4 regions of the Peribacillus sp. NPDC096622 genome follow, and region 4 is predicted to be linked to each of the others. Evidence: riboswitches for the same ligand, from Rfam matches in the RefSeq annotation. Region 4 holds a riboswitch; each other region holds the start of a gene.
What was found. Region 4 has a riboswitch for S-adenosylmethionine ahead of mtnK (S-methyl-5-thioribose kinase). Riboswitches for the same ligand answer to the same signal wherever they lie in the genome.

Region 1 (4,922 bases), on a different contig from region 4:
TATTTAAGAAATAATCAGCTGCGATTATTGGATACACCGGGTTTCAATGGGGAAAAAAGCGTGGAATCCGATTTCCAAGGTTATTTACATGGCAGTGATGGCCTGATGTTCGTTCTTGACGCCCGGGCGCCTTTCACCGGCAGCGAACGGGATCTGTTATTGGAAATTCAAATGATGGCTCCGAAACTGCCGATTCATTTCCTATTAAATAAAATGGATACGATATATAGTGATCAGGTCGCAGTCCGGATGGAAGACGAAACATGGGATAAAGTGAATGCATATTTCCCGAATGCGAAAGTATTCGCTTTCTCCAAACATTATGACAGCAGGCAGCAATTGAAGGACCTTTCAGCCTTCCTTCAATCGAATTATCAAGATGATAATTGGAAGGAAAGAAGATCTGAAAAAATCCTGGCATTCATTCGTAAAACTTTATCATATCTATTAGAAAAACGGGCAGCCAATGAGCGGAAATGTGAGCATTCCATCTCTTGGAATGAACAGATGGAAGTCAAACTGAATGGAGCGGTCAATCAACTGGCTGATCTGGAAAAAGAAAAAAGTGAAAATATCATACGGTCGTATCGTTCGCTTAAGGACGAAGTGAAAAATCAGCTTTATTCAAAAATTCCTGAATTACTGAGGGATTGCTCGAAATCATTAACGGAAAGCAGTGATTTCAGTCAGGTCCATGTACAGTTAAACGAGGAAATGAATGAGCGGATTCAAACCTTCATATCTGACAAGATCATGCCTCAATATTACCGTTCTCTTCAAGACTGGATTGCCAGTTCCCAACTGGAGTTCTCTCAAAGCCAGCAGTTTATGGATGAGATGAGTGCCGGTTTCAATGAACTATACAAAGAAGAACGGATAACTCTGGCAGGTGACTTCAGGGTATTGGATGACTGGCGCCGTGATGCCGACCGGATGACAAGCAGTATCCGCATCGACAACGTTAATATCCTTTTGCGCAGGACTCCATCACAATTGCTGCTTAAAGGAGCAGGGAAGCTGTTTGGGGCGATACCGCAAAATAAAGCCAATATGTACAATCGTTATAAGAAATACCTGGAAAGTGAAGATTACTTGGATGTTGCCGAAATGATTACGGAACGTTTCCTCACCCAATTTGGATTGTTTGAAAAATCATTGGATCGGGACATCTCACTTTTCTATCGCAGTTCATTTGCCGTACTTCAAAAAACGATAGAGCAGACACAGACTGAAATAAAAGACTACCAGGCTGCATTGGAGCATATGAAAGAAAATCCGGAAGTTTACCGTGATCCGATCACTTTGTTCGAAGTGAAATTAAGGCAGTTGGAGAGGCTTGAAAAAATCGAGAAAAAGCGTCTAGCCCAGCTTCAAAGAAAATAAAAATAACAGGAAAGATTTCAAATATTCAAAAATCTATTGACTTTACGACTATATCCCTATAAAGTGATAATTACGAAAACGTAACACAATATATCTCTTATCAAGAGTGGCGGAGGGACTGGCCCTAAGATGCCCAGCAACCGTTCCATTAGGAATTGGTGCTAAATCCTGCAAAACAGAAATGTTTTGACAGATAAGAGAGGGACAAGTCTGCAAAACAGCCGATTAAACCTCTCTATATTAGAGAGGTTTTTATTTTGGAATTTACACCGACTTAACTGATAAGACTAATAAGAAAACATGGAGGGAAACAAGATGAGAAGGTCTATTAAAGGGGTATTCATTTCTGCCATCGCTTCGGCTTTGCTTTTAACGGGTTGCTCTACAGGGCAGAGTTCCACAGAATCGAAGAAAGAAGAAAAAGTATCATTTGAAAATGTCCCGGAAAGATTTGCTGACGGTGATGGAGCCAAGATCAAAGTGATCCGTAAAATTGGCGGTGATGATCATACTGCCCAATACTTGGCGGGGGCGAAAGAAGAAGGAGAAGCGCTGGGGTTTCAAGTGGATACGTACACGGCCAATGGTGACACGGCTAAATTCCATGATGCGATAGCGCAGGCTTTGGAGGAAGATTATGACGGCTATATCATTTCACATGGTGATGATGCCGCAACTGTAAATGACGTTCAAAAGTTGGTTGATGCAGGTAAAAGCGTTGTCACATTCGATTCAATAAGCGATCTATCTAAAATAGAGGGCGTGACGTTAACTTCACAAGATGATGAAGCGTTGGCAACACTGGCTTTTGATAACCTGATAAAGGAACAGAAAGGTGAAGCTGCAATTGCCTATCTTTGGGTGGACGGTTTTCCTCCGATGGTAAGAAGAAATGCAGTCTATCAGGAAAAATTAAAAGAAAATCCTGGGATTAAAGAAGTCGAAAGATTCGGAGTGGCATCTGCTGATACTTCGGTCCAGACACAAAATGCTGTGGCCGCAATGCTGAATAAATACCCTAAAGGTAAATTGGATGCCATTTTTGCAACATGGGATGCCTTTGCTATCGGTGCAGCCCGTGCGATTAAAGAAGCGGGCCGCGATGAAGTGAAGATATATGGAATTGATGTTTCGAATGCAGATCTCCAGGAAATCCAATCGGCTGATAGCTCATGGTCCTACACGGCAGCAGTCGATCCCAAGTTGATCGGTGCAGTGAATATGAGGATATTAGCTAAAAAATTAGCGGGCGAAGAAACGCCGCAAACATATGATTTGGAGGCTTCACTTATTTCACAAAAGCAAATCCAAGCTTCAAAAGAAGCCGTAAACATGGCAAACCTGTCTGATATTGTCGATGGTTGGGGTGTATCCACGGAATTTGAAGAAGATTGGATGAAGATTTTGAAAGATCATTACAAAAAATAAAAAGAGACACTCTCTTTCCGGTGAAGGGAGTGTCTGTTCTATAAGGGGGAATGGACATGGGCACTCAACTAGAGATGAAGAAGATTTCGATTGAATTTCCGGGAGTGAAGGCGCTGAGTGAAGTTGATTTTTCAGTACAATCAGGGACAGCCCATGCATTGGTCGGTGCAAACGGAGCAGGGAAATCGACGTTAATGAAAGTTTTATCGGGAGCCCATGTTCATTATTCAGGTGACATTTTTATTGATGGGATGAAGCAGGATATTCGCTCGCCAAAAGCTGCTCAGGAACAAGGTATTCAAATTGTTTATCAGGAAGTGGATACCGCGCTCATCCCATATTTAACAGTTGGGGAAAATGTAATGTTGAATGATATGGTCCAAAACATGGGGAAAAAACAGAGGGTCCAATGGAAAGAGCTGCACAACAAAGCCACTTCTATTCTTGAAGGTATGAAAATTCGTGTCCCTTCGAAAAAGCTGGTTAGAGACCTTACCTTGGCTGAAAAACAGATGGTCCTGATAGCAAGAGCCGTTTCGACAGAATGCAAATTCCTGATTCTCGACGAGCCAACTGCGCCGTTAAGTCATACGGAGACGACAGAACTTTTTCGAATTGTAAATGAATTAAAGCAAAAAGGCGTGGCGATCGTTTTCATTTCACATCGTCTGCCTGAGATTTTTAATATCTGTGAGGAAATTACAATCATGAGGAATGGGAAGCGTGTCACTTGTCGAAAAAGCGAGGACATAACCCGTACCGAAGTGGTAGAGAACATGCTCGGGAAAACCATGGATGAACAGTTTCCTGAAGTGAAAGCTTTAATTGGAGACGTAATTCTGGAAGTGAACGGTTTGTCAGATGCCGAGAAAGTCAAGAATGTCAGTCTGAATATTAAAGCAGGTGAGATAATCGGCTTGGCAGGGTTGGTCGGGGCTGGGAAAACGGAGCTGTGTAAAACCCTTTTCGGTCATGCGTCCATCACAGCCGGTGAAGTCATCCTGAATGGTCGAAAGCTTTCTTTGAAATCACCGTATGAAGCTGTAAAAAGCGGGCTGGCACTCGTACCTGAAGAACGCAGGAAAGAAGGGGTCCTTGTAAAGGAATCAGTCTCGGCCAACTTGACTGCAGCCAGTCTCGGCAAATTCTGCAAAACATTCAGTTTCGTGGATCGTAAGGCGGAAAAGGAAAAGGCGAAGGAAATGATCGCAAGTCTCGGCATTAAAACTCCTTCAGGAGAAGTGAAGGTCGAAAACCTTTCCGGTGGTAACCAGCAAAAAGTTGCCATTGGAAAGTGGCTTATGGCAGATGCGGATGTATACATATTCGATGAACCAACGAAAGGGGTCGATGTTGGAGCCAAGAAGGATATATTCGAATTGATTGCAAAGCTTGCAAGGAATGGAAAAGCGATCATTTATGCATCATCCGAGCTTTCCGAAATCATTGGCATTACCAACCGGACATATGTGTTATATGACGGGAGCACTGTCATCGAATTAGAAACAAGCAAAACGAATGAAGAAGAACTACTATTCTATTCAACAGGAGGTAAATAGGATGAGCATACCCATTCCTGTTACACAGACAGCGAAAGCGAAGAAAAAGGTGGAACTATTCGACTTTTTCTATAAATACGGCACAATATTGACGATTATCATTCTGATTGGGATTTTCGCCGTGTCCAATCCATCTTTCATTCAGACTTCTAATCTGATAAACATCCTGCGTTCCATTTCAATCGTGACCATCATTGCGATCGGCATTACGATATCACTGACCGTGGATGGCTTCGACCTTTCCGTCGGCTCCGTAGCATCATTGGCCAATGCCATCGTCATATCAATGTTTGTCTGGTTTTCCCAGGATACATTTATCGCCATATTAGCTGCAATCGGTGCCTCACTTTTCGTAGGGGCTTTGAATTCATTCATGATCGTTAAATTGAGAATTCCCGACATGCTGATGACATTGGCTACCATGTTCATTATTCAGGGAATTGCCCTTACTTATACGAAAGGGGCCACGGTTTCACAAAATATGGTCATGCCCGACGGGACATTCGCAACAGGACTGATCAGCCCGTTTTTCACCAAAATTGGCCAGGTACC
Region 2 (4,922 bases), on a different contig from region 4:
GATTTCCACCCAAAACCATGAAGCGATCATGAATATGAAAGCGACGCTTTTGGACCTATTCGCCAATGACTTGACCTTCAAATCCATTTATCTCCTATCCACTGCATTATCCAATAAAAAGGAACTTACACATTTGAAGCAATTTATGTACCCGGTTACTTTCTGGGCACCGGTCATCAAGTCGAACGAATTGCTTAAAAACGCAGGCTGATCCAAAGAAAACTGCCGAAGATTTAACTTCGGCAGTTTTTTATTTATCCTGAAGGATGTACTGATCAAACGACATACCCTAATATCTTTAAACGGTTTTCAACAAAACTCAGCGCATATTGAAATACATCATCACGCTCTGGTTCATTGAAGATTTCATGATAAAGCTTCGGCCATTCCTTATATTGCTTTTCACTGGCCATGTTATAATTAAACCACTCACGAACCGCCTTCTTGTTGACGATTCGGTCATCTCCGCCCTGCATGACCAAAAGCGGCACATCCTGAAATTCAGGAATCTCTTCAAAAGCATCCTTCATAGCCTGTGCAAGCTCGCGATACCAGCGAACTGAAACCTTTGTGATATATAATGTATCGTTTCTATCGGATTCACGAATTTCCGCACTTCTCGTCGCCATTTCAGGGGTCAATCCGGAATGTACCCTGAACTTAGGCATAACGATGTTCAATCCATGCGAGAGCGTTGTAAGGAACTTCCGCGGCTTCGTCACGAGGCCCAAGCAAGGAGAAGAAAGAATCACCCCTGCAATGTCCCATTCCTCTTCCTGAAGAAGGCGTATCGAAATCAAACCGCCCATGCTGTGTCCAAGTAAAAAGACCGGCAACGAATATTCGTAAGCCTCTTCTATCCAGCTTTTCACTTCGTCCAAATACTCATCAAAGGAATCGATATGTCCCCTGTAGGCGCGAGTAGTCATCCCCTGCCCAGGAAGGTCGCCCATGACGACATGGTATCCAGCTGAAAGCCACATTTGTGTTACCCACTTATAACGTCCGTGATGTTCCATTGCCCCATGAACGATGACAATGACGCCCTTTGCGTCTCCTTCTGTCTCCCATTTCCACATTCGAAATCCCCCTTTCACTTTTCACTTGTTGTGTACGATCCATGATAGTTGAAATAATATATATAAATTATAACCATATTCATGATTTTCGACAAAAAAGAAATCTAACAAGTTGTACATTGCTATTATAAATAGCCAAGTGTATTTGCATACGGTATATTAAAATAATACATAAAAACATTCACTTCGGAAAGGAAATGATTGAAAATGATTATTTATCCGTATAAAGGCAAAGAACCTGAAATTGCTGAAAGCGCTTATATCGCTGAAAATGCTGTCGTCACAGGTGATGTCAAAATCGGCGACGAAACATCAATCTGGTTCAATTCCGTCATTCGCGGTGATGTATCCCCAACCATCATCGGAAAAAAAGTCAGTATACAGGATAACAGCGTCCTGCACCAAAGCCCCAATAATCCATTGATCATCGAGGATGAAGTAACCATTGGCCATCAGGTCATTTTACATAGCTGTAAAATCCGCAAAGGAGCTTTAATCGGCATGGGATCGATCGTACTTGATGAAGCCGAAATCGGCGAAGGGGCTTTCATCGGTGCCGGCAGTCTCGTTCCCCAAGGTAAAGTCATTCCACCGAACATGTTGGCATTCGGACGTCCAGCTAAAGTCATCCGCGAAATCAACGAAGAAGATCGTCAGGATATGGAGCGCATCGTACGCGAATACGCCGAAAAAGGGCAATACTATAAAACGGAGGAACGAATAAAGTAATGCACGAGTAATTGACTGAAAGTTACGAGTATTCGCTCCTAACTCTCGAGTAAACTGTTCTAACTCACGAGTATGGCCCTTAAGTTGAATTTCTTTGGGATTTCTTGAATTATTCCCGATAGACGGCAAAATTAATCCATAAAAAAAGGTGCCCCGCTAATTGCGGGACACCTTTTTTATATGAATTACGCTTGTGCTTTTAATGTTTCTGCTTTGTCCGTGCGTTCCCATGGAAGATCGACATCTGTACGGCCGAAGTGTCCGTAGGCAGCCGTTTGTTTGTAGATTGGGCGACGAAGGTCAAGCATTTTGATGATACCAGCTGGACGAAGGTCGAAGTTAGCGCGAACTAGGTCAACAAGGACTTCTTCGCTAACTGTACCAGTTCCGAACGTATCAATGGAGATCGATACAGGCTCTGCCACACCAATCGCGTATGCCAATTGAACTTCCGCTTTGTCGGCAAGGCCGGCTGCCACGATGTTTTTCGCAACGTAACGAGCAGCGTATGCAGCAGAACGGTCAACTTTAGTAGCATCCTTACCAGAGAATGCACCGCCGCCGTGACGAGCGTATCCGCCGTAAGTATCAACGATGATTTTACGTCCAGTAAGACCAGCATCCCCTTGAGGTCCGCCAATTACGAAACGGCCAGTCGGGTTGATGAAATACTTAGTATCTGCATCGATCAACTCGGCTGGAACAACAGCTTTGATCACATGTTCTTTTAGATCGGCTTGAATTTGTTCAAGCGTAATTTCTGCATCATGCTGTGTAGAGATGACGATCGTATCTACACGTACAGGACGGTTATTCTCATCATATTCCACAGTTACCTGTGTTTTACCATCAGGGCGTAGGTAAGCAAGAGTTTCATCTTTACGAACTTGAGACAAGCGGAATGAAAGTTTATGCGCCAATGAAATCGGAAGCGGCATAAGCTCTTCTGTTTCATTACAAGCAAATCCGAACATTAGACCTTGGTCCCCTGCACCGATTGCATCGATTTCTTCCTCTGACATGTTTCCTTCACGAGCTTCCAATGCTTTATCGACACCAGCTGCGATATCGGCAGACTGCTCATCGATGGAACTCAACACGGCACAAGTTTCAGCATCGAAACCGTATTTCGCACGTGTGTAGCCAATTCCTTTAACCGTATCACGAACGATACGCGGAATGTCCACGTAAGCTGAAGTTGTAATTTCACCAGCAACAAGCACAAGACCTGTAGTTACACTAGTTTCACACGCAACACGTGCATTTGCATCCTTAGCTAGGATAGCATCTAAAATGGAATCTGAAATCTGATCACAAATTTTGTCCGGATGGCCCTCTGTAACAGATTCAGAAGTAAATAGACGTTTCTTTGACATCATATTTCCTCCTTGGAAGTTAGTATGTTGTAGGCATAAGCCTGATTTTTTACGGAACTCGTTTCCCTCATTAGTTTCGACTATAGACACAGAATTACTTATAAAAAACACAAAAACCTTCCCTGGCAAATGAGGAAAGGTTTAAAATTCTGTCTTCTATCCTTTCACTCTTATCGTTCAAGGGTTTTTTACCTTGCTCAGGTTAGCACCATCACCACTATTCCTTGAAGACCTTCGCTTTATTTTCGGCGATCGGTCTTGGAGTCAAGTTCAATATGGCAGGTTGCTGGGTTTCAAAGGGCCTGTCCCTCCACCAACTCGGGATAAGAGAATCCGTACAATTTAAGATATTATCGTATCTGGCTGGAATTTGTCAATGCTTTTCTAAAAAGAACATTTCCACCCAGAATGGCGTTCATTTGAAAAATCATGTTGATACAACGTCCTAACGGGGTTTACAATGCAAAATACGAATAGAAATGTTGTAAATTGCCATTAATAATAAAGTATTGAGCATCGAAAAGGAATGACATCCTGACTTTCCCATTAGACATATATTGCTTACTTACTTCCTATTTAAATAAATTTTTCTTCATGAAAGTATATGCGATAATCCTGACTCGGTTCCTACCGGATTAAAATGATTAATGCGGCCAGCTGAAAATAATCACAAATTAAAAGAAATAGTATAGACTAATTAAATGAATGTGTTATACTAATTGTAATCTAAAAACTCAAACAAAGGAAGGTACCTCATATATGAATTCTGTAGATGTTTCTAATGAGTTACACCAATTATTAACAGGAAACAATGTGCAAACTCAACTATCAGTTCCTCAATTGGTCGAAAAAGTACTAAGCAGAAATGAAGGCGTTTTAACATCAACCGGCGCGGTTAAAGCTGAAACTGGCAAATATACTGGTCGTTCACCTAAAGATAAGTTTATCGTGGAAGAAGCATCAGTTAAAGATAAAATCGATTGGGGTCCCGTGAACCAGCCGATTTCCGAAGATGTGTTCAATAAACTATATAATAAAGTAGTTGACTACCTAAAAGCAAAAGAAGAGATTTTTGTTTTTAAAGGTTTCGCTGGTGCAGACGAAACATCACGTCTTCCCATCCGTGTTGTTAATGAATATGCTTGGCATAACCTTTTCGCCCATACTTTGTTCATCCGTCCAAACGAAGAGGAACTGAGAGGTCACGAAGCTGAATTCACGATCCTTTCTGCACCTAACTTCAAAGCGGACCCAGAAGTGGACGGAACTACATCCGAAACTTTCATCATCGTTTCATTTGAACGCCGTACCATTTTGATCGGCGGAACGGAATATGCAGGAGAAATGAAAAAATCGATCTTCTCGATCATGAACTACTTACTTCCAGAGGCTGGAATCCTTCCAATGCATTGCTCTGCTAACGTAGGACGTGAAGGGGACGTCGCTTTATTCTTCGGACTGTCCGGTACAGGCAAAACAACTTTATCAGCAGACACTAGCCGTAAACTGATTGGTGATGACGAGCATGGCTGGTCTTCTAACGGCGTATTCAACATCGAAGGCGGCTGCTATGCGAAAACGATCAACCTTTCACGTGAAAAAGAACCACAAATTTTCGATGCGATCCGTTTTGGTGCTGTATTGGAAAATGTTGTTGTTGATCCGGATACGCGTGAAGCGAACTATGATGACAGTTCATTGACTGAAAACACTCGTGCCGCTTACCAAATGCAAGCGA
Region 3 (4,922 bases), on a different contig from region 4:
CAATCGCTGAATATGCGATTGAATGTTCATTGAATAAATTCTTTGCTTCCGAAGTATTGGATTACGTTACGGACGAAGGCGTACAGCTTCATGGCGGTTATGGTTTCATGCAGGAGTATGAAATTGAAAAAGCATATCGCGACTCCCGTATTAACCGGATCTTTGAAGGTACGAATGAAATCAATAGATTGCTTGTCCCGGGAACTTTCTTGAAGAAAGCGCTTAAAGGGGAATTGCCGCTACTTCAAAAAGCTCAAGGCCTGCAAGAGGAATTAATGATGATGATGCCGGAAGAACCTGGCGATGAGCCACTGGCACAAGAAAAAATGCTTGTTAGGAACGCTAAGAAAATCGGTATTTTGGCAGCTGGGCTTGCGGCACAGAAATACGGAAAAAGTCTTGATCAAGAACAAGAAATCCTCTCCAACATTGCTGATATCGCATCCCTTGCCTATGCAGCTGAATCCGTAGTATTGCGTACGGAAAAGGCAATTGCAACTACAGGTCTGGAGAAGAACAAACAAAAAGTGCTTTACACTGAAATCTTCGTTCAGGAAGCTTTCAATGAAATAGAACAGCATGCAAAGGAAACGTTAATTGCGGTGGAAACAGGGGATACTCTTCGCATCATGCTTTCCTCGCTCCGCAAGCTGACTAGACACACTCCGATCAATGTCATTGCGAAAAAACGCGAAGCTTCCGTCAAGGTAATCGAAGCGGAAAAGTATGCTCTTTAAGCAATGAGTCAGAATCCGTAAAGGGAATGCCCGCAATGGCATTCCCTTTATTTCAATTGATGAAATCGGATTGGAAATTCAAAAGACATTTCGTTGTATTGCGTGGTAAAAACGGGTATTCTATTGATAGGTGGTGAAATGATGGGCTTAACATTATATTGGTACCCAAAATGCGGTACATGCCGTAATGCGAAGAAGTGGCTGGATAATCATGAACTGCAATATGAAGCGATCCATATAGCGGATAATCCCCCTTCGCGAACTGAAATAGAACAACTATATAAAAACAGCAATTTGGAGTTGAAGAAGTTTTTCAATACTAGCGGTCAAAAATATCGGGAGCTGGGCTTAAAGGATAAGCTGAAAGAAGCTTCTGAAGCAGAGATGCTTGATATATTGTCCACAGATGGCATGCTTCTGAAAAGGCCGATTGTTACGGATGGCACCAAAGTGACGGTAGGTTTCAAAGAAGAGCAATTCGAACAGGTTTGGAACTGAAATTTCACAAAATATTTGGTTAATTCCTTACTTAAACAAACAATCTACCTTATAATGTAATAGATAAAATAAGATGTACATATGGAGGGTTAATTATGACAACACCAAAAGAACTTCGTTACACTAAAGAACATGAATGGGTCAAAACGGAAGATGGAACAGTGCGCATTGGAATTACGGCATTCGCACAGTCCGAGCTTGGGGACATCGTATTCGTTGAGCTTCCGGAAATCGGCGATGAATTGAAAGCGAACGAACCATTTGGAAGTGTTGAATCCGTTAAGACCGTTTCTGAGCTTTATGCACCTATCAGTGGCAAGGTTGTTGAAGTAAACGAAGATTTAAGTGACAACCCTGAATATGTAAATGAGTCTCCTTATGAAAAGGCATGGATGGTCGTGCTTGAACCATCTAATGGCAGTGATATTGAAAACTTGATGAGCGCTGAAGAGTATGAGAGTTTAATCAACGGTTAATAAGAAGGAGAGGGGGGACTGAAAAGGCCTGCTCTCTTTTTCATTTTGTACAGTGGGTGAGTTGCGCACATAATTCGTGAGATGGAGTGATGACATGGAGTGGGGCGAATTCGAAAAAGTGATCATAGTAGAAGGCAGTTCCGATAGAAGAAAAGTTGCCTCCGTTTTAAATGAAGATGTGGAAATAAGATGTACGAATGGGACCATATCATTAACTAAGCTGGATGAATTAGTGGAAGAATTGATGGACCGTGATGTTTATCTCCTTTTTGACGCAGATGAATCAGGAGAAAAGCTGCGGAAGCAGTTCCGAAGGGAAATGCCGGAAGCGAACCACCTGTATATCAATAAAATATACAAAGAAGTGGAAAGCTCACCCGAACATCATATCGCAACTGTGCTCCTATCTGCCAATATGAATGTGAAAATGAAATTTTTAAGTCAAAGGGTGAACGACTAATTGATGCAGGAATGGAAAGAAGAAGAGTGTAAGCTTGCTGTTGAAAGTGGGGAAACCTTTTGCTTATATTTATATACGCCTTTATGCGGCACCTGTCAGGTGGCATCCAAGATGCTGACGATAGCCTTGGAGCTTTTCCCGGAATTGAAGGCAGGCAAAATGAATATGAACTATGTCCAAGCAATTGCCGAATCATATGAAATCGAAAGTGTTCCTTGCTTATTGCTTTTCAAAGAAGGACAGCTGCACAAAAAAATATATGCCTTTCAATCCGTTCCTTATTTGTACGGATTGCTTAAGGAAATCAGCTAGGAAACCAATCAGATCCGTGGTTGGTTTCTTTGTTGCGTACATTTGAATGCAAGTTGAAAATAAACAAAGAATATTCTAACAATTCATTGACTGATTTATTCTAAAATGCTATATTTTGAATTAAGTAAAGTAACGGCAGAATTTAATAGTTCTTATCAAGAGTGGCGGAGGGACTGGCCCGACGAAGCCCGGCAACCGGTATAAATTTTATATACGGTGCTAATTCCAGCAGAGTGTTGGCTCTGGTAGATGAGGTGTGTTCTTGAAACCTCTTCTTATTGAAGTGGTTTTTTTGTTTATAAAAGGCCAGATTTCATATAATTCCAATTAAATCCATAAAAAAGAGGAGAATTAATATGTCAGGGAAAAAGTTGCGTTTCGAAACATTGAGTGTTCATGGCGGTCTGCAAGCTGATGAAACAGGTGCCCGTGCAGTTCCTATCTACCAAAGCAATGCATACTTGTTCAAAGACACCGACCATGCAGCGAAATTATTTGGCCTAAAGGAGAATGGCTATATATATACACGGCTTCATAATCCCACGGTCAGCGTTTTTGAGGAAAGAATGGCCTTACTGGAAGGCGGTATCGGCGGATTGGCAACGGCAAGCGGAATGGCGGCCATCTCACTTTCAATCCTGAATATTGCCGCTTCAGGGGATGAGATTGTTTCAGCCTCTACCTTATATGGCGGTACGTATAACCTTTTTGAAAATACTCTTCCTAAATATGGGATAAAAGTGAAATTCGTTTCTCCAGATGACCCTGAAAATTTTAAAAGGGCGATTACGCCAAGAACTAAAGCCATTTTTGCTGAAACGATCGGAAATCCAAGTTTGAGGGTGCTTGATATTGAAGCGGTAGCGAAAATCGCCCATGAAGCCGGCATACCTTTAATCATTGATAATACCTTCGCGACACCGTATCTTTGCAGACCAATTGATTTTGGAGCGGATATCGTCATCCATTCCGCTACAAAATGGCTTCTTGGAAATGGAACGACGCTAGGCGGTGTCATCGTGGATGGAGGGAAATTCGATTGGAACTCGCCAAACTACCCTGGCTTCACGGAGCCTGACCCAAGTTACGACAATCTGGTATACGCCGAGGCAGTTGGACCTGCCGCATTCATAACGAAAGCCCGAGTCCAGTTACTCCGTGATTTGGGCCCTGCGCTAAGTGCCCAAAGTGCATTCCAGTTTACGCTTGGACTTGAAACGCTCCATGTTAGGATGAAAGAGCATCTATCAAACACCAAGTCTGTCATTAAATATTTAAAAAACCATCCTGCCGTGACTTGGGTTTCACATCCCGGTGATGAGGATCATCCCGATAAAGCCCTTGCGGATAAATATTTGCCAAAGGGAGCTGGATCTGTCGTCACATTTGGGATACAAGGTAATCGCGAAGCTGGGGCAAAACTTATCAATTCGGTGGAATTATGGTCCCATGTGGCGAATGTAGGGGATGCGAAGAGCTTGATCATCCACCCAGCCAGTACGACCCATCAACAATTGAATGAGGCAGGTCTTGCAAAAGCGGGTGTGCGTGCCGACCAAGTCCGTTTATCCATTGGGATTGAAAATGTAGAGGATTTAATAGAAGATTTGGAGCAGGCAATTGAAAAGGCGACGAATATCGTCTCCTTGACTTCCAAAACGGTTTAAGCAAAGTTCCTGTTCATTGTTGTACTAGAAATAATATACATTGCGCTCCTTTTTTATCTATGATAAAATTTCACCATACTAAAGAACTTAATGTTGTACAAATATTCTATATATTAGCTCTTATCAAGAGAGGTGGAGGGATGTGCCCGATGAAACCCGGCAACCGACAAGGAGATTTCCTTGGAAAGGTGCCAATTCACACAAAGTTTAATCACTTTGGAAGATGAGAGGAAGGCCTGTTTCTTCACCTGCCTTTCTGCTCATGCAGAAAGGTTTTTTCTATTTTTATGGGGAAAACCTTTGCAGGATATGAGAAACAGACTAATAATGTAGAGAAATCAACTAAGTTCATAGGTTTTATTGGATAAAAGAGGTGAGGATTAATGATTACATTGACGAAAGTCAGTAAGCTTTTCCGAACAGGAAAAGGAAACAGTGAGACGATCAAGGCTGTAAATAATGTGAATGTTGAAATAAATAAAGGCGAGATTTTCGGTATCATCGGTTACAGTGGAGCGGGGAAAAGTACTTTGATCAGAATGCTCAATGGATTGGAAACACCGACAGAGGGATCCGTTGTGGTGGCTGAGAAGGAAATTTCAAAAATTAAAGGGGCTCAGCTCCGTAAGGCCCGTCAAGAAATCAGCATGATTTTCCAACATTTCAATCTATTATGGTCAAGGACCGTTCAGGAAAATATTTCTTTCCCATTGGAAATTGCAGGAGTTTCTAAAACTGAACGAACCAAGCGTGTGAACGAATTGATCAAGTT
Region 4 (4,922 bases):
ATCCTTCGAAGGGATGGCAGCCCTTCCTGGTATCATAGAACAAGGGCTCTCGTACTTGGATACAGATATTGGTCTGAAAACAATAATGGAAATGGGTCCAAAAGCCGTCTTCCATACCCCGGACACCGTCGAAACCTTAAGGGTTCCAGTGGAAGGAAGCTTTAAAGATGAAATATATCCCCAGTCCGGAGCCGTTTTGGAAATGGACTACACTAAAAATAAAAAAGCACTTCAGGAGTTCTTTGCAAAATAATGAGAATTTTGGAAGTCCATTTTATTATCGAAAGTGTTCGGATTTAATTATTGTATTATAGACCTCGCAAGAATAATCATTATCGATCACCTTTAAGAAACGAGAGGGATACGAAATCCTTCTCGTTTTTTATCACCAATAAAGGAACCTGGATCAATTAACAAAATGCGGAATGTTTTTGAAGAAATCAGGTGTTATGATTCCGTTTTCGGTAATGATGCTTGTAATTAGGTGATTCGGTGTAACATCAAAGGCTGGATTGAAAGTCTTCACGTTTTCCGGAGCGATCCTTATACCTTGAATGAAGGTGATTTCAGCTTCATTCCGCTCTTCGATCGGGATGGATGTGCCGGATTCGATAGAAAGGTCGAATGTGCTTGATGGTGCGGCTACATAAAAGGGGATACCAAAGTGCTTGGCTAATATGGCCAATCCCAATGTCCCGATTTTATTTGCTGTATCTCCATTGGCCGCAATCCTGTCGGCCCCGACGATAATTCCATTTATTCGTTTCTGGTGAATTGTATGGGCAGCCATATTATCAGAAATTAAGGTGACATCAACCCCCGCTTGCATCAATTCCCAAGCCGTCAAACGCGCCCCTTGCAGGACAGGCCTGGTTTCACATGCATACACTTTTAGCGGAAAGTCCCTTTCTTTAGCCAGGTGGAAGGGAGCCAAGGCTGTGCCATACCGAGCTGTGGCGATTCCCCCAGCATTGCAATGCGTTAGAATGGAATCTCCTCTAGTGAATAGGGATAAACCATGTTCCCCGATTTTCCTGCACATTTCTTCATCTTCAGCAAAGATGGCTTTAGCCTCCGATACAAGTGCTTCCTTGGCAGTTGAAATGCTTTGCGCAGCCTGCAAGGTGTTCTCCATCCTCCTTAACGCCCAAAAAAGGTTGACTGCAGTTGGCCGGGAAGATGCGAGTTTTTCAATATGCCTCGTTACGTTTTTCTTGAATTCCCCTAATTCAGCGGTTGTTTCCATTTTGGCGCCAAGTGCAACACCAAATGCTGCCGTCAGTCCAATTGCTGGGGCACCGCGAACTTTTAATGTCAAAATGCTGTCATATACATCATCAACAGAATGAAGTTCAATAAATTCAGTTATGGAAGGAAGGGCTTGTTGATTTAATAATGTAATATGGGTATCATCCCATTGTACCGAATATGGTAAGGGTGCTAGTGTAGTCATGTGCAGGTCTCCTTTTAAATGGTTGAGTAAGATGGCAGTGTACGTTGCTTCAACGCTTCAATTATAGTTGGAACATCCAATTCCTCCCGTTTTTTAATTAAAAAAGAACCAATTTCCAATGTTGCCGTTTTGGCAGCGATCCTTGTTTCTTTATCTTCAATGACGTTTAAATCGGCTACATGGGAAAGGCCAATGGTTCGCCGAATCAGTTCGCAGCCTGCAAAACCGAATGCATCTTTTTTGAATTTTGTCAGTAAATAAGGCAGATAACCTTTCACATGGCGAAATGGGCTTTTATTTTGGCCTTCCCATAATTCGGTGTAAGTTTCTTCAAAGGCATTCCAAAATTCATAAAGGAGCGTGAAAATCTCTTCCTTTCCGGCGCCATTGCGTGTTACTGCCTGAAAGAGAAGGTTGGCGGTGTATTGACCAAGGTCAAAACCAACTGGCCCATAAAAAGCGAATTCCGGATCAATAACCTTTGTTTCGGTTTCACTTGCAAATATACTTCCAGTATGTAAATCTCCATGAAGCAAGGCTTCCTGCTCGGTTTCAAAGCTTTGTTTCAGTTTGGCGACCTCAAGTATCACTTCTTGATCATTCCATATTTTTTGGGCGGCATCTGTCAATTCCACCTCGAAATCTCCCGGGAGTTCCTCAAAAAATGGATCCGTGAAAATAAAGACCTCAGTGATTTTACAGAGTTCGGGATTCGTGAAATGTCGGGCCACCTCCTTTTTCGCAGAGGGTTCTAAATGATAATCGGATGTATAAAATGCCGTCTTCGCAACATACTCACCAATATGCTGTGAAAGCAATGGATATGAATCGCCATCGATCAATCCTGTTCTAACGATTTTCAAGTACGATAAATCCTCCATTACTGTGATGGCAAGCTGTTCATCCGAATAATAGACTTGCGGTACGAATTCGGGGCAATAACTTCTGAAATGAATCAGCGCATTCGCTTCAATGGCTGCCCTTTTCAGTGTCAGCGGCCAGCTTTCACCAAGTACCTTGGCATAAGGGACCGCTTGTTTGATTATTAGTCCTTTGTTTGTGACCGTGTCTGTAATATGAAAAACATAATTTAAGTTTCCATCGCCGATTTCATTACATTTCAAACTTGCATCCGCATTGACCAACCCAAGTTTTTTTGCAAGGGTTATAGCTGTTTCGTTTGTCAATCTCTTAAAATTTGAATGGTTTTGAGTCATTCTTTTCCCCTCCAGATTCAAAATAAGAATAAAAAAGCCTCTTTCATATAGAAAGAGGCAGAAGTTTTGGCTTCGGACCTCTTATCTTCCAGAAAATGAATTCTGGTGGAATTAGCACCGTGCTCTGTGGATTTAATAATCCGGCGGAGGATCCGCCCCATTTCACAATGGTATTACAGTCGGTTGCTGGGCTTCATAGGGCCTTTATCCCTCAGCCTGCTCTTGATAAGAGTAAATGTTTTCTGAAATTTTAATCTTCGGGAAAATAATATCAACTTTTTAAATAGTTTGTCAATGGGTAAATTAATAAAAATCAGGACGGCGATCTTCGAATACAGGTATTTTGTTGCGTGCTTCCGTAACTTTGTTGAAGTCCAAGGTGCCTGTCAAGAGTTCGTCTCCTTCTCCGGCTTCACTTACGATATTCCCCCATGGATCAATAATCAAGGAATGACCCGCAAATATATTATTGATATCCGAACCTGTACGATTAACGGCTACAACATAGGCTTGGTTCTCGATAGCACGGCTTATCAATAAGGCTCTCCAGTGATCGAGTCTCGGCTTTGGCCATTCAGCCGTAACGAATAGAACTTCCGCGCCTTGAACGGTATGGGCTCGCTGCCATTCAGGGAAACGAATGTCATAACAAACGAACCCGGCACATATTTTTTCATCAAGAGTAAATAAACCATCTTTTTCACCTGGCTGCAGGAAATGATGTTCATCCATTAATTGAAATAAGTGAAGCTTATCATATTCTTTAATGAGCTTTCCATATTTATCGATGATGAGCATGGTGTTATAGATTCCCTTGCTTGTTTTTTTCGCAATGGAACCGCCGATGATGTGAATCCGGTGTTTCTGTGCCTGTGTTTTAAGAAATTCAATCGTTTTTTCTGCCTCTTGATCTGCAATCTCATTCAGCCTGGTCAAATCGTATCCGGTTGTCCAAAGCTCTGGTAATATGACGATATCGGGTTCGGACCGAGCTGCTTTTTCCATCCATTGTTCTGCAACCTGAAAATTGATATCTGGTTGACCGAAGGCTATATCCATTTGAATACAAGCTATTTTCCACTTCATCGTTTAAAACCCCCACATGTAAAAAATGCTTTACAAGACTACGATAAACATATATCATTTGTGACTAGAATTTCAAGAAATTTCAGAGAAGGTGTATAAATGGTGCAATTCGAAAAATCCGGACTGCTTCAGGACCTGCCCAAGCAGTTTTTTGCTTCACTAGTCGCAAAAGTCAATGCGATCACGGAGCAAGGACATGATGTCATTAATTTAGGCCAGGGAAACCCTGATCAGCCGACGCCGGAACATATCGTCAAAAGTTTGCAGTCTGCAGCTGAAAAAACGACTAATCATAAATATTCGCCATTCCGGGGACATCAATATTTAAAAGAGGCTGCTGCCGTCTTTTATGAACGAGAATACGGTGTCAAGCTGGATCCGAATAGTGAAGTGGCGATTCTCTTCGGGGGAAAGGCGGGTCTTGTCGAACTGCCGCAGTGTTTATTGAATCCAGGTGATACGATCCTTGTTCCAGATCCCGGCTATCCGGATTATCTTTCCGGTGTTGTTTTAGCCCAGGCAAAGACCGAACTGATGCCCTTGACAGAAGAAAATGATTTTCTTCCGAAATACGATGACATACATAAAGAAGTTCTTGATAAAGCCAAAATGATGTTCTTGAATTATCCGAATAATCCCACAGGCGCTTCTGCCACTGAAAGTTTCTTTGATGAAACCGTCTCCTTTGCAAAAGAACATTCAATTTGTGTGGTCCATGATTTCGCCTATGGGGCAATAGGATTCGACGGAAAAAAACCGAAAAGCTTTCTCCAGGCGGAGGGAGCGAAGGATGTAGGAGTTGAAATATACACTCTATCGAAAACATACAATATGGCAGGGTGGAGAGTCGGCTTCGCAGTGGGCAATAAAAGTGTAATAGAAGCTCTTGAACTATTACAAGACCATCTTTATGTGAGTCTCTTCCCGGCGATACAGGAAGCTGCGGCAAGCGCTTTACTTGATTCACAGAGCAGTGTAGAGCAGTTAGTGAAGATGTACGAGGGGCGAAGGAATGTTTTCATTGAGGGATTGAGGGCAATCGGCTGGGATGTCAAAGCGCCTGCGGCATCGTTTTTTGCCTGGCTCAAAGTACCTGGAGGTTTTACGTCCGAGAGTTTTGCGGACTATTTATTAACGCATGCCCATGTAGCTGTTGCCGCAGGGAA

Region 1: another riboswitch for S-adenosylmethionine. It lies ahead of ACIQYG_RS13195 (sugar ABC transporter substrate-binding protein); the one in region 4 lies ahead of mtnK (S-methyl-5-thioribose kinase).
Region 2: another riboswitch for S-adenosylmethionine. It lies ahead of metK (methionine adenosyltransferase); the one in region 4 lies ahead of mtnK (S-methyl-5-thioribose kinase).
Region 3: another riboswitch for S-adenosylmethionine. It lies ahead of ACIQYG_RS05450 (O-acetylhomoserine aminocarboxypropyltransferase/cysteine synthase family protein); the one in region 4 lies ahead of mtnK (S-methyl-5-thioribose kinase).

What each region holds. Positions count from the first base shown of each region.
Region 1 covers NZ_JBIWES010000006.1:98,453-103,374, forward strand. Annotated here, with positions in the region: gene ACIQYG_RS13190 (GTPase domain-containing protein) at 1-1,383, shown strand, start outside; SAM riboswitch class I at 1,478-1,583, shown strand; gene ACIQYG_RS13195 (sugar ABC transporter substrate-binding protein) at 1,699-2,811, shown strand; gene ACIQYG_RS13200 (sugar ABC transporter ATP-binding protein) at 2,868-4,370, shown strand; gene ACIQYG_RS13205 (ABC transporter permease) at 4,372-4,922, shown strand, end outside.
Region 2 covers NZ_JBIWES010000010.1:164,554-169,475, forward strand. Annotated here, with positions in the region: gene ACIQYG_RS18175 (hypothetical protein) at 1-211, shown strand, start outside; gene ACIQYG_RS18180 (alpha/beta hydrolase) at 276-1,079, opposite strand; gene ACIQYG_RS18185 (gamma carbonic anhydrase) at 1,290-1,808, shown strand; gene metK (methionine adenosyltransferase) at 1,994-3,187, opposite strand; SAM riboswitch class I at 3,352-3,514, opposite strand; gene pckA (phosphoenolpyruvate carboxykinase (ATP)) at 3,944-4,922, shown strand, end outside.
Region 3 covers NZ_JBIWES010000002.1:432,890-437,811, forward strand. Annotated here, with positions in the region: gene ACIQYG_RS05425 (acyl-CoA dehydrogenase family protein) at 1-737, shown strand, start outside; gene ACIQYG_RS05430 (arsenate reductase family protein) at 879-1,235, shown strand; gene gcvH (glycine cleavage system protein GcvH) at 1,331-1,711, shown strand; gene ACIQYG_RS05440 (toprim domain-containing protein) at 1,806-2,171, shown strand; gene ACIQYG_RS05445 (thioredoxin family protein) at 2,175-2,483, shown strand; SAM riboswitch class I at 2,633-2,739, shown strand; gene ACIQYG_RS05450 (O-acetylhomoserine aminocarboxypropyltransferase/cysteine synthase family protein) at 2,840-4,150, shown strand; SAM riboswitch class I at 4,268-4,380, shown strand; gene ACIQYG_RS05455 (methionine ABC transporter ATP-binding protein) at 4,534-4,922, shown strand, end outside.
Region 4 covers NZ_JBIWES010000004.1:383,360-388,281, reverse strand. Annotated here, with positions in the region: gene ACIQYG_RS10745 (LCP family protein) at 1-253, shown strand, start outside; gene mtnA (S-methyl-5-thioribose-1-phosphate isomerase) at 407-1,453, opposite strand; gene mtnK (S-methyl-5-thioribose kinase) at 1,468-2,670, opposite strand; SAM riboswitch class I at 2,749-2,902, opposite strand; gene ACIQYG_RS10730 (carbon-nitrogen family hydrolase) at 2,974-3,756, opposite strand; gene ACIQYG_RS10725 (pyridoxal phosphate-dependent aminotransferase) at 3,856-4,922, shown strand, end outside.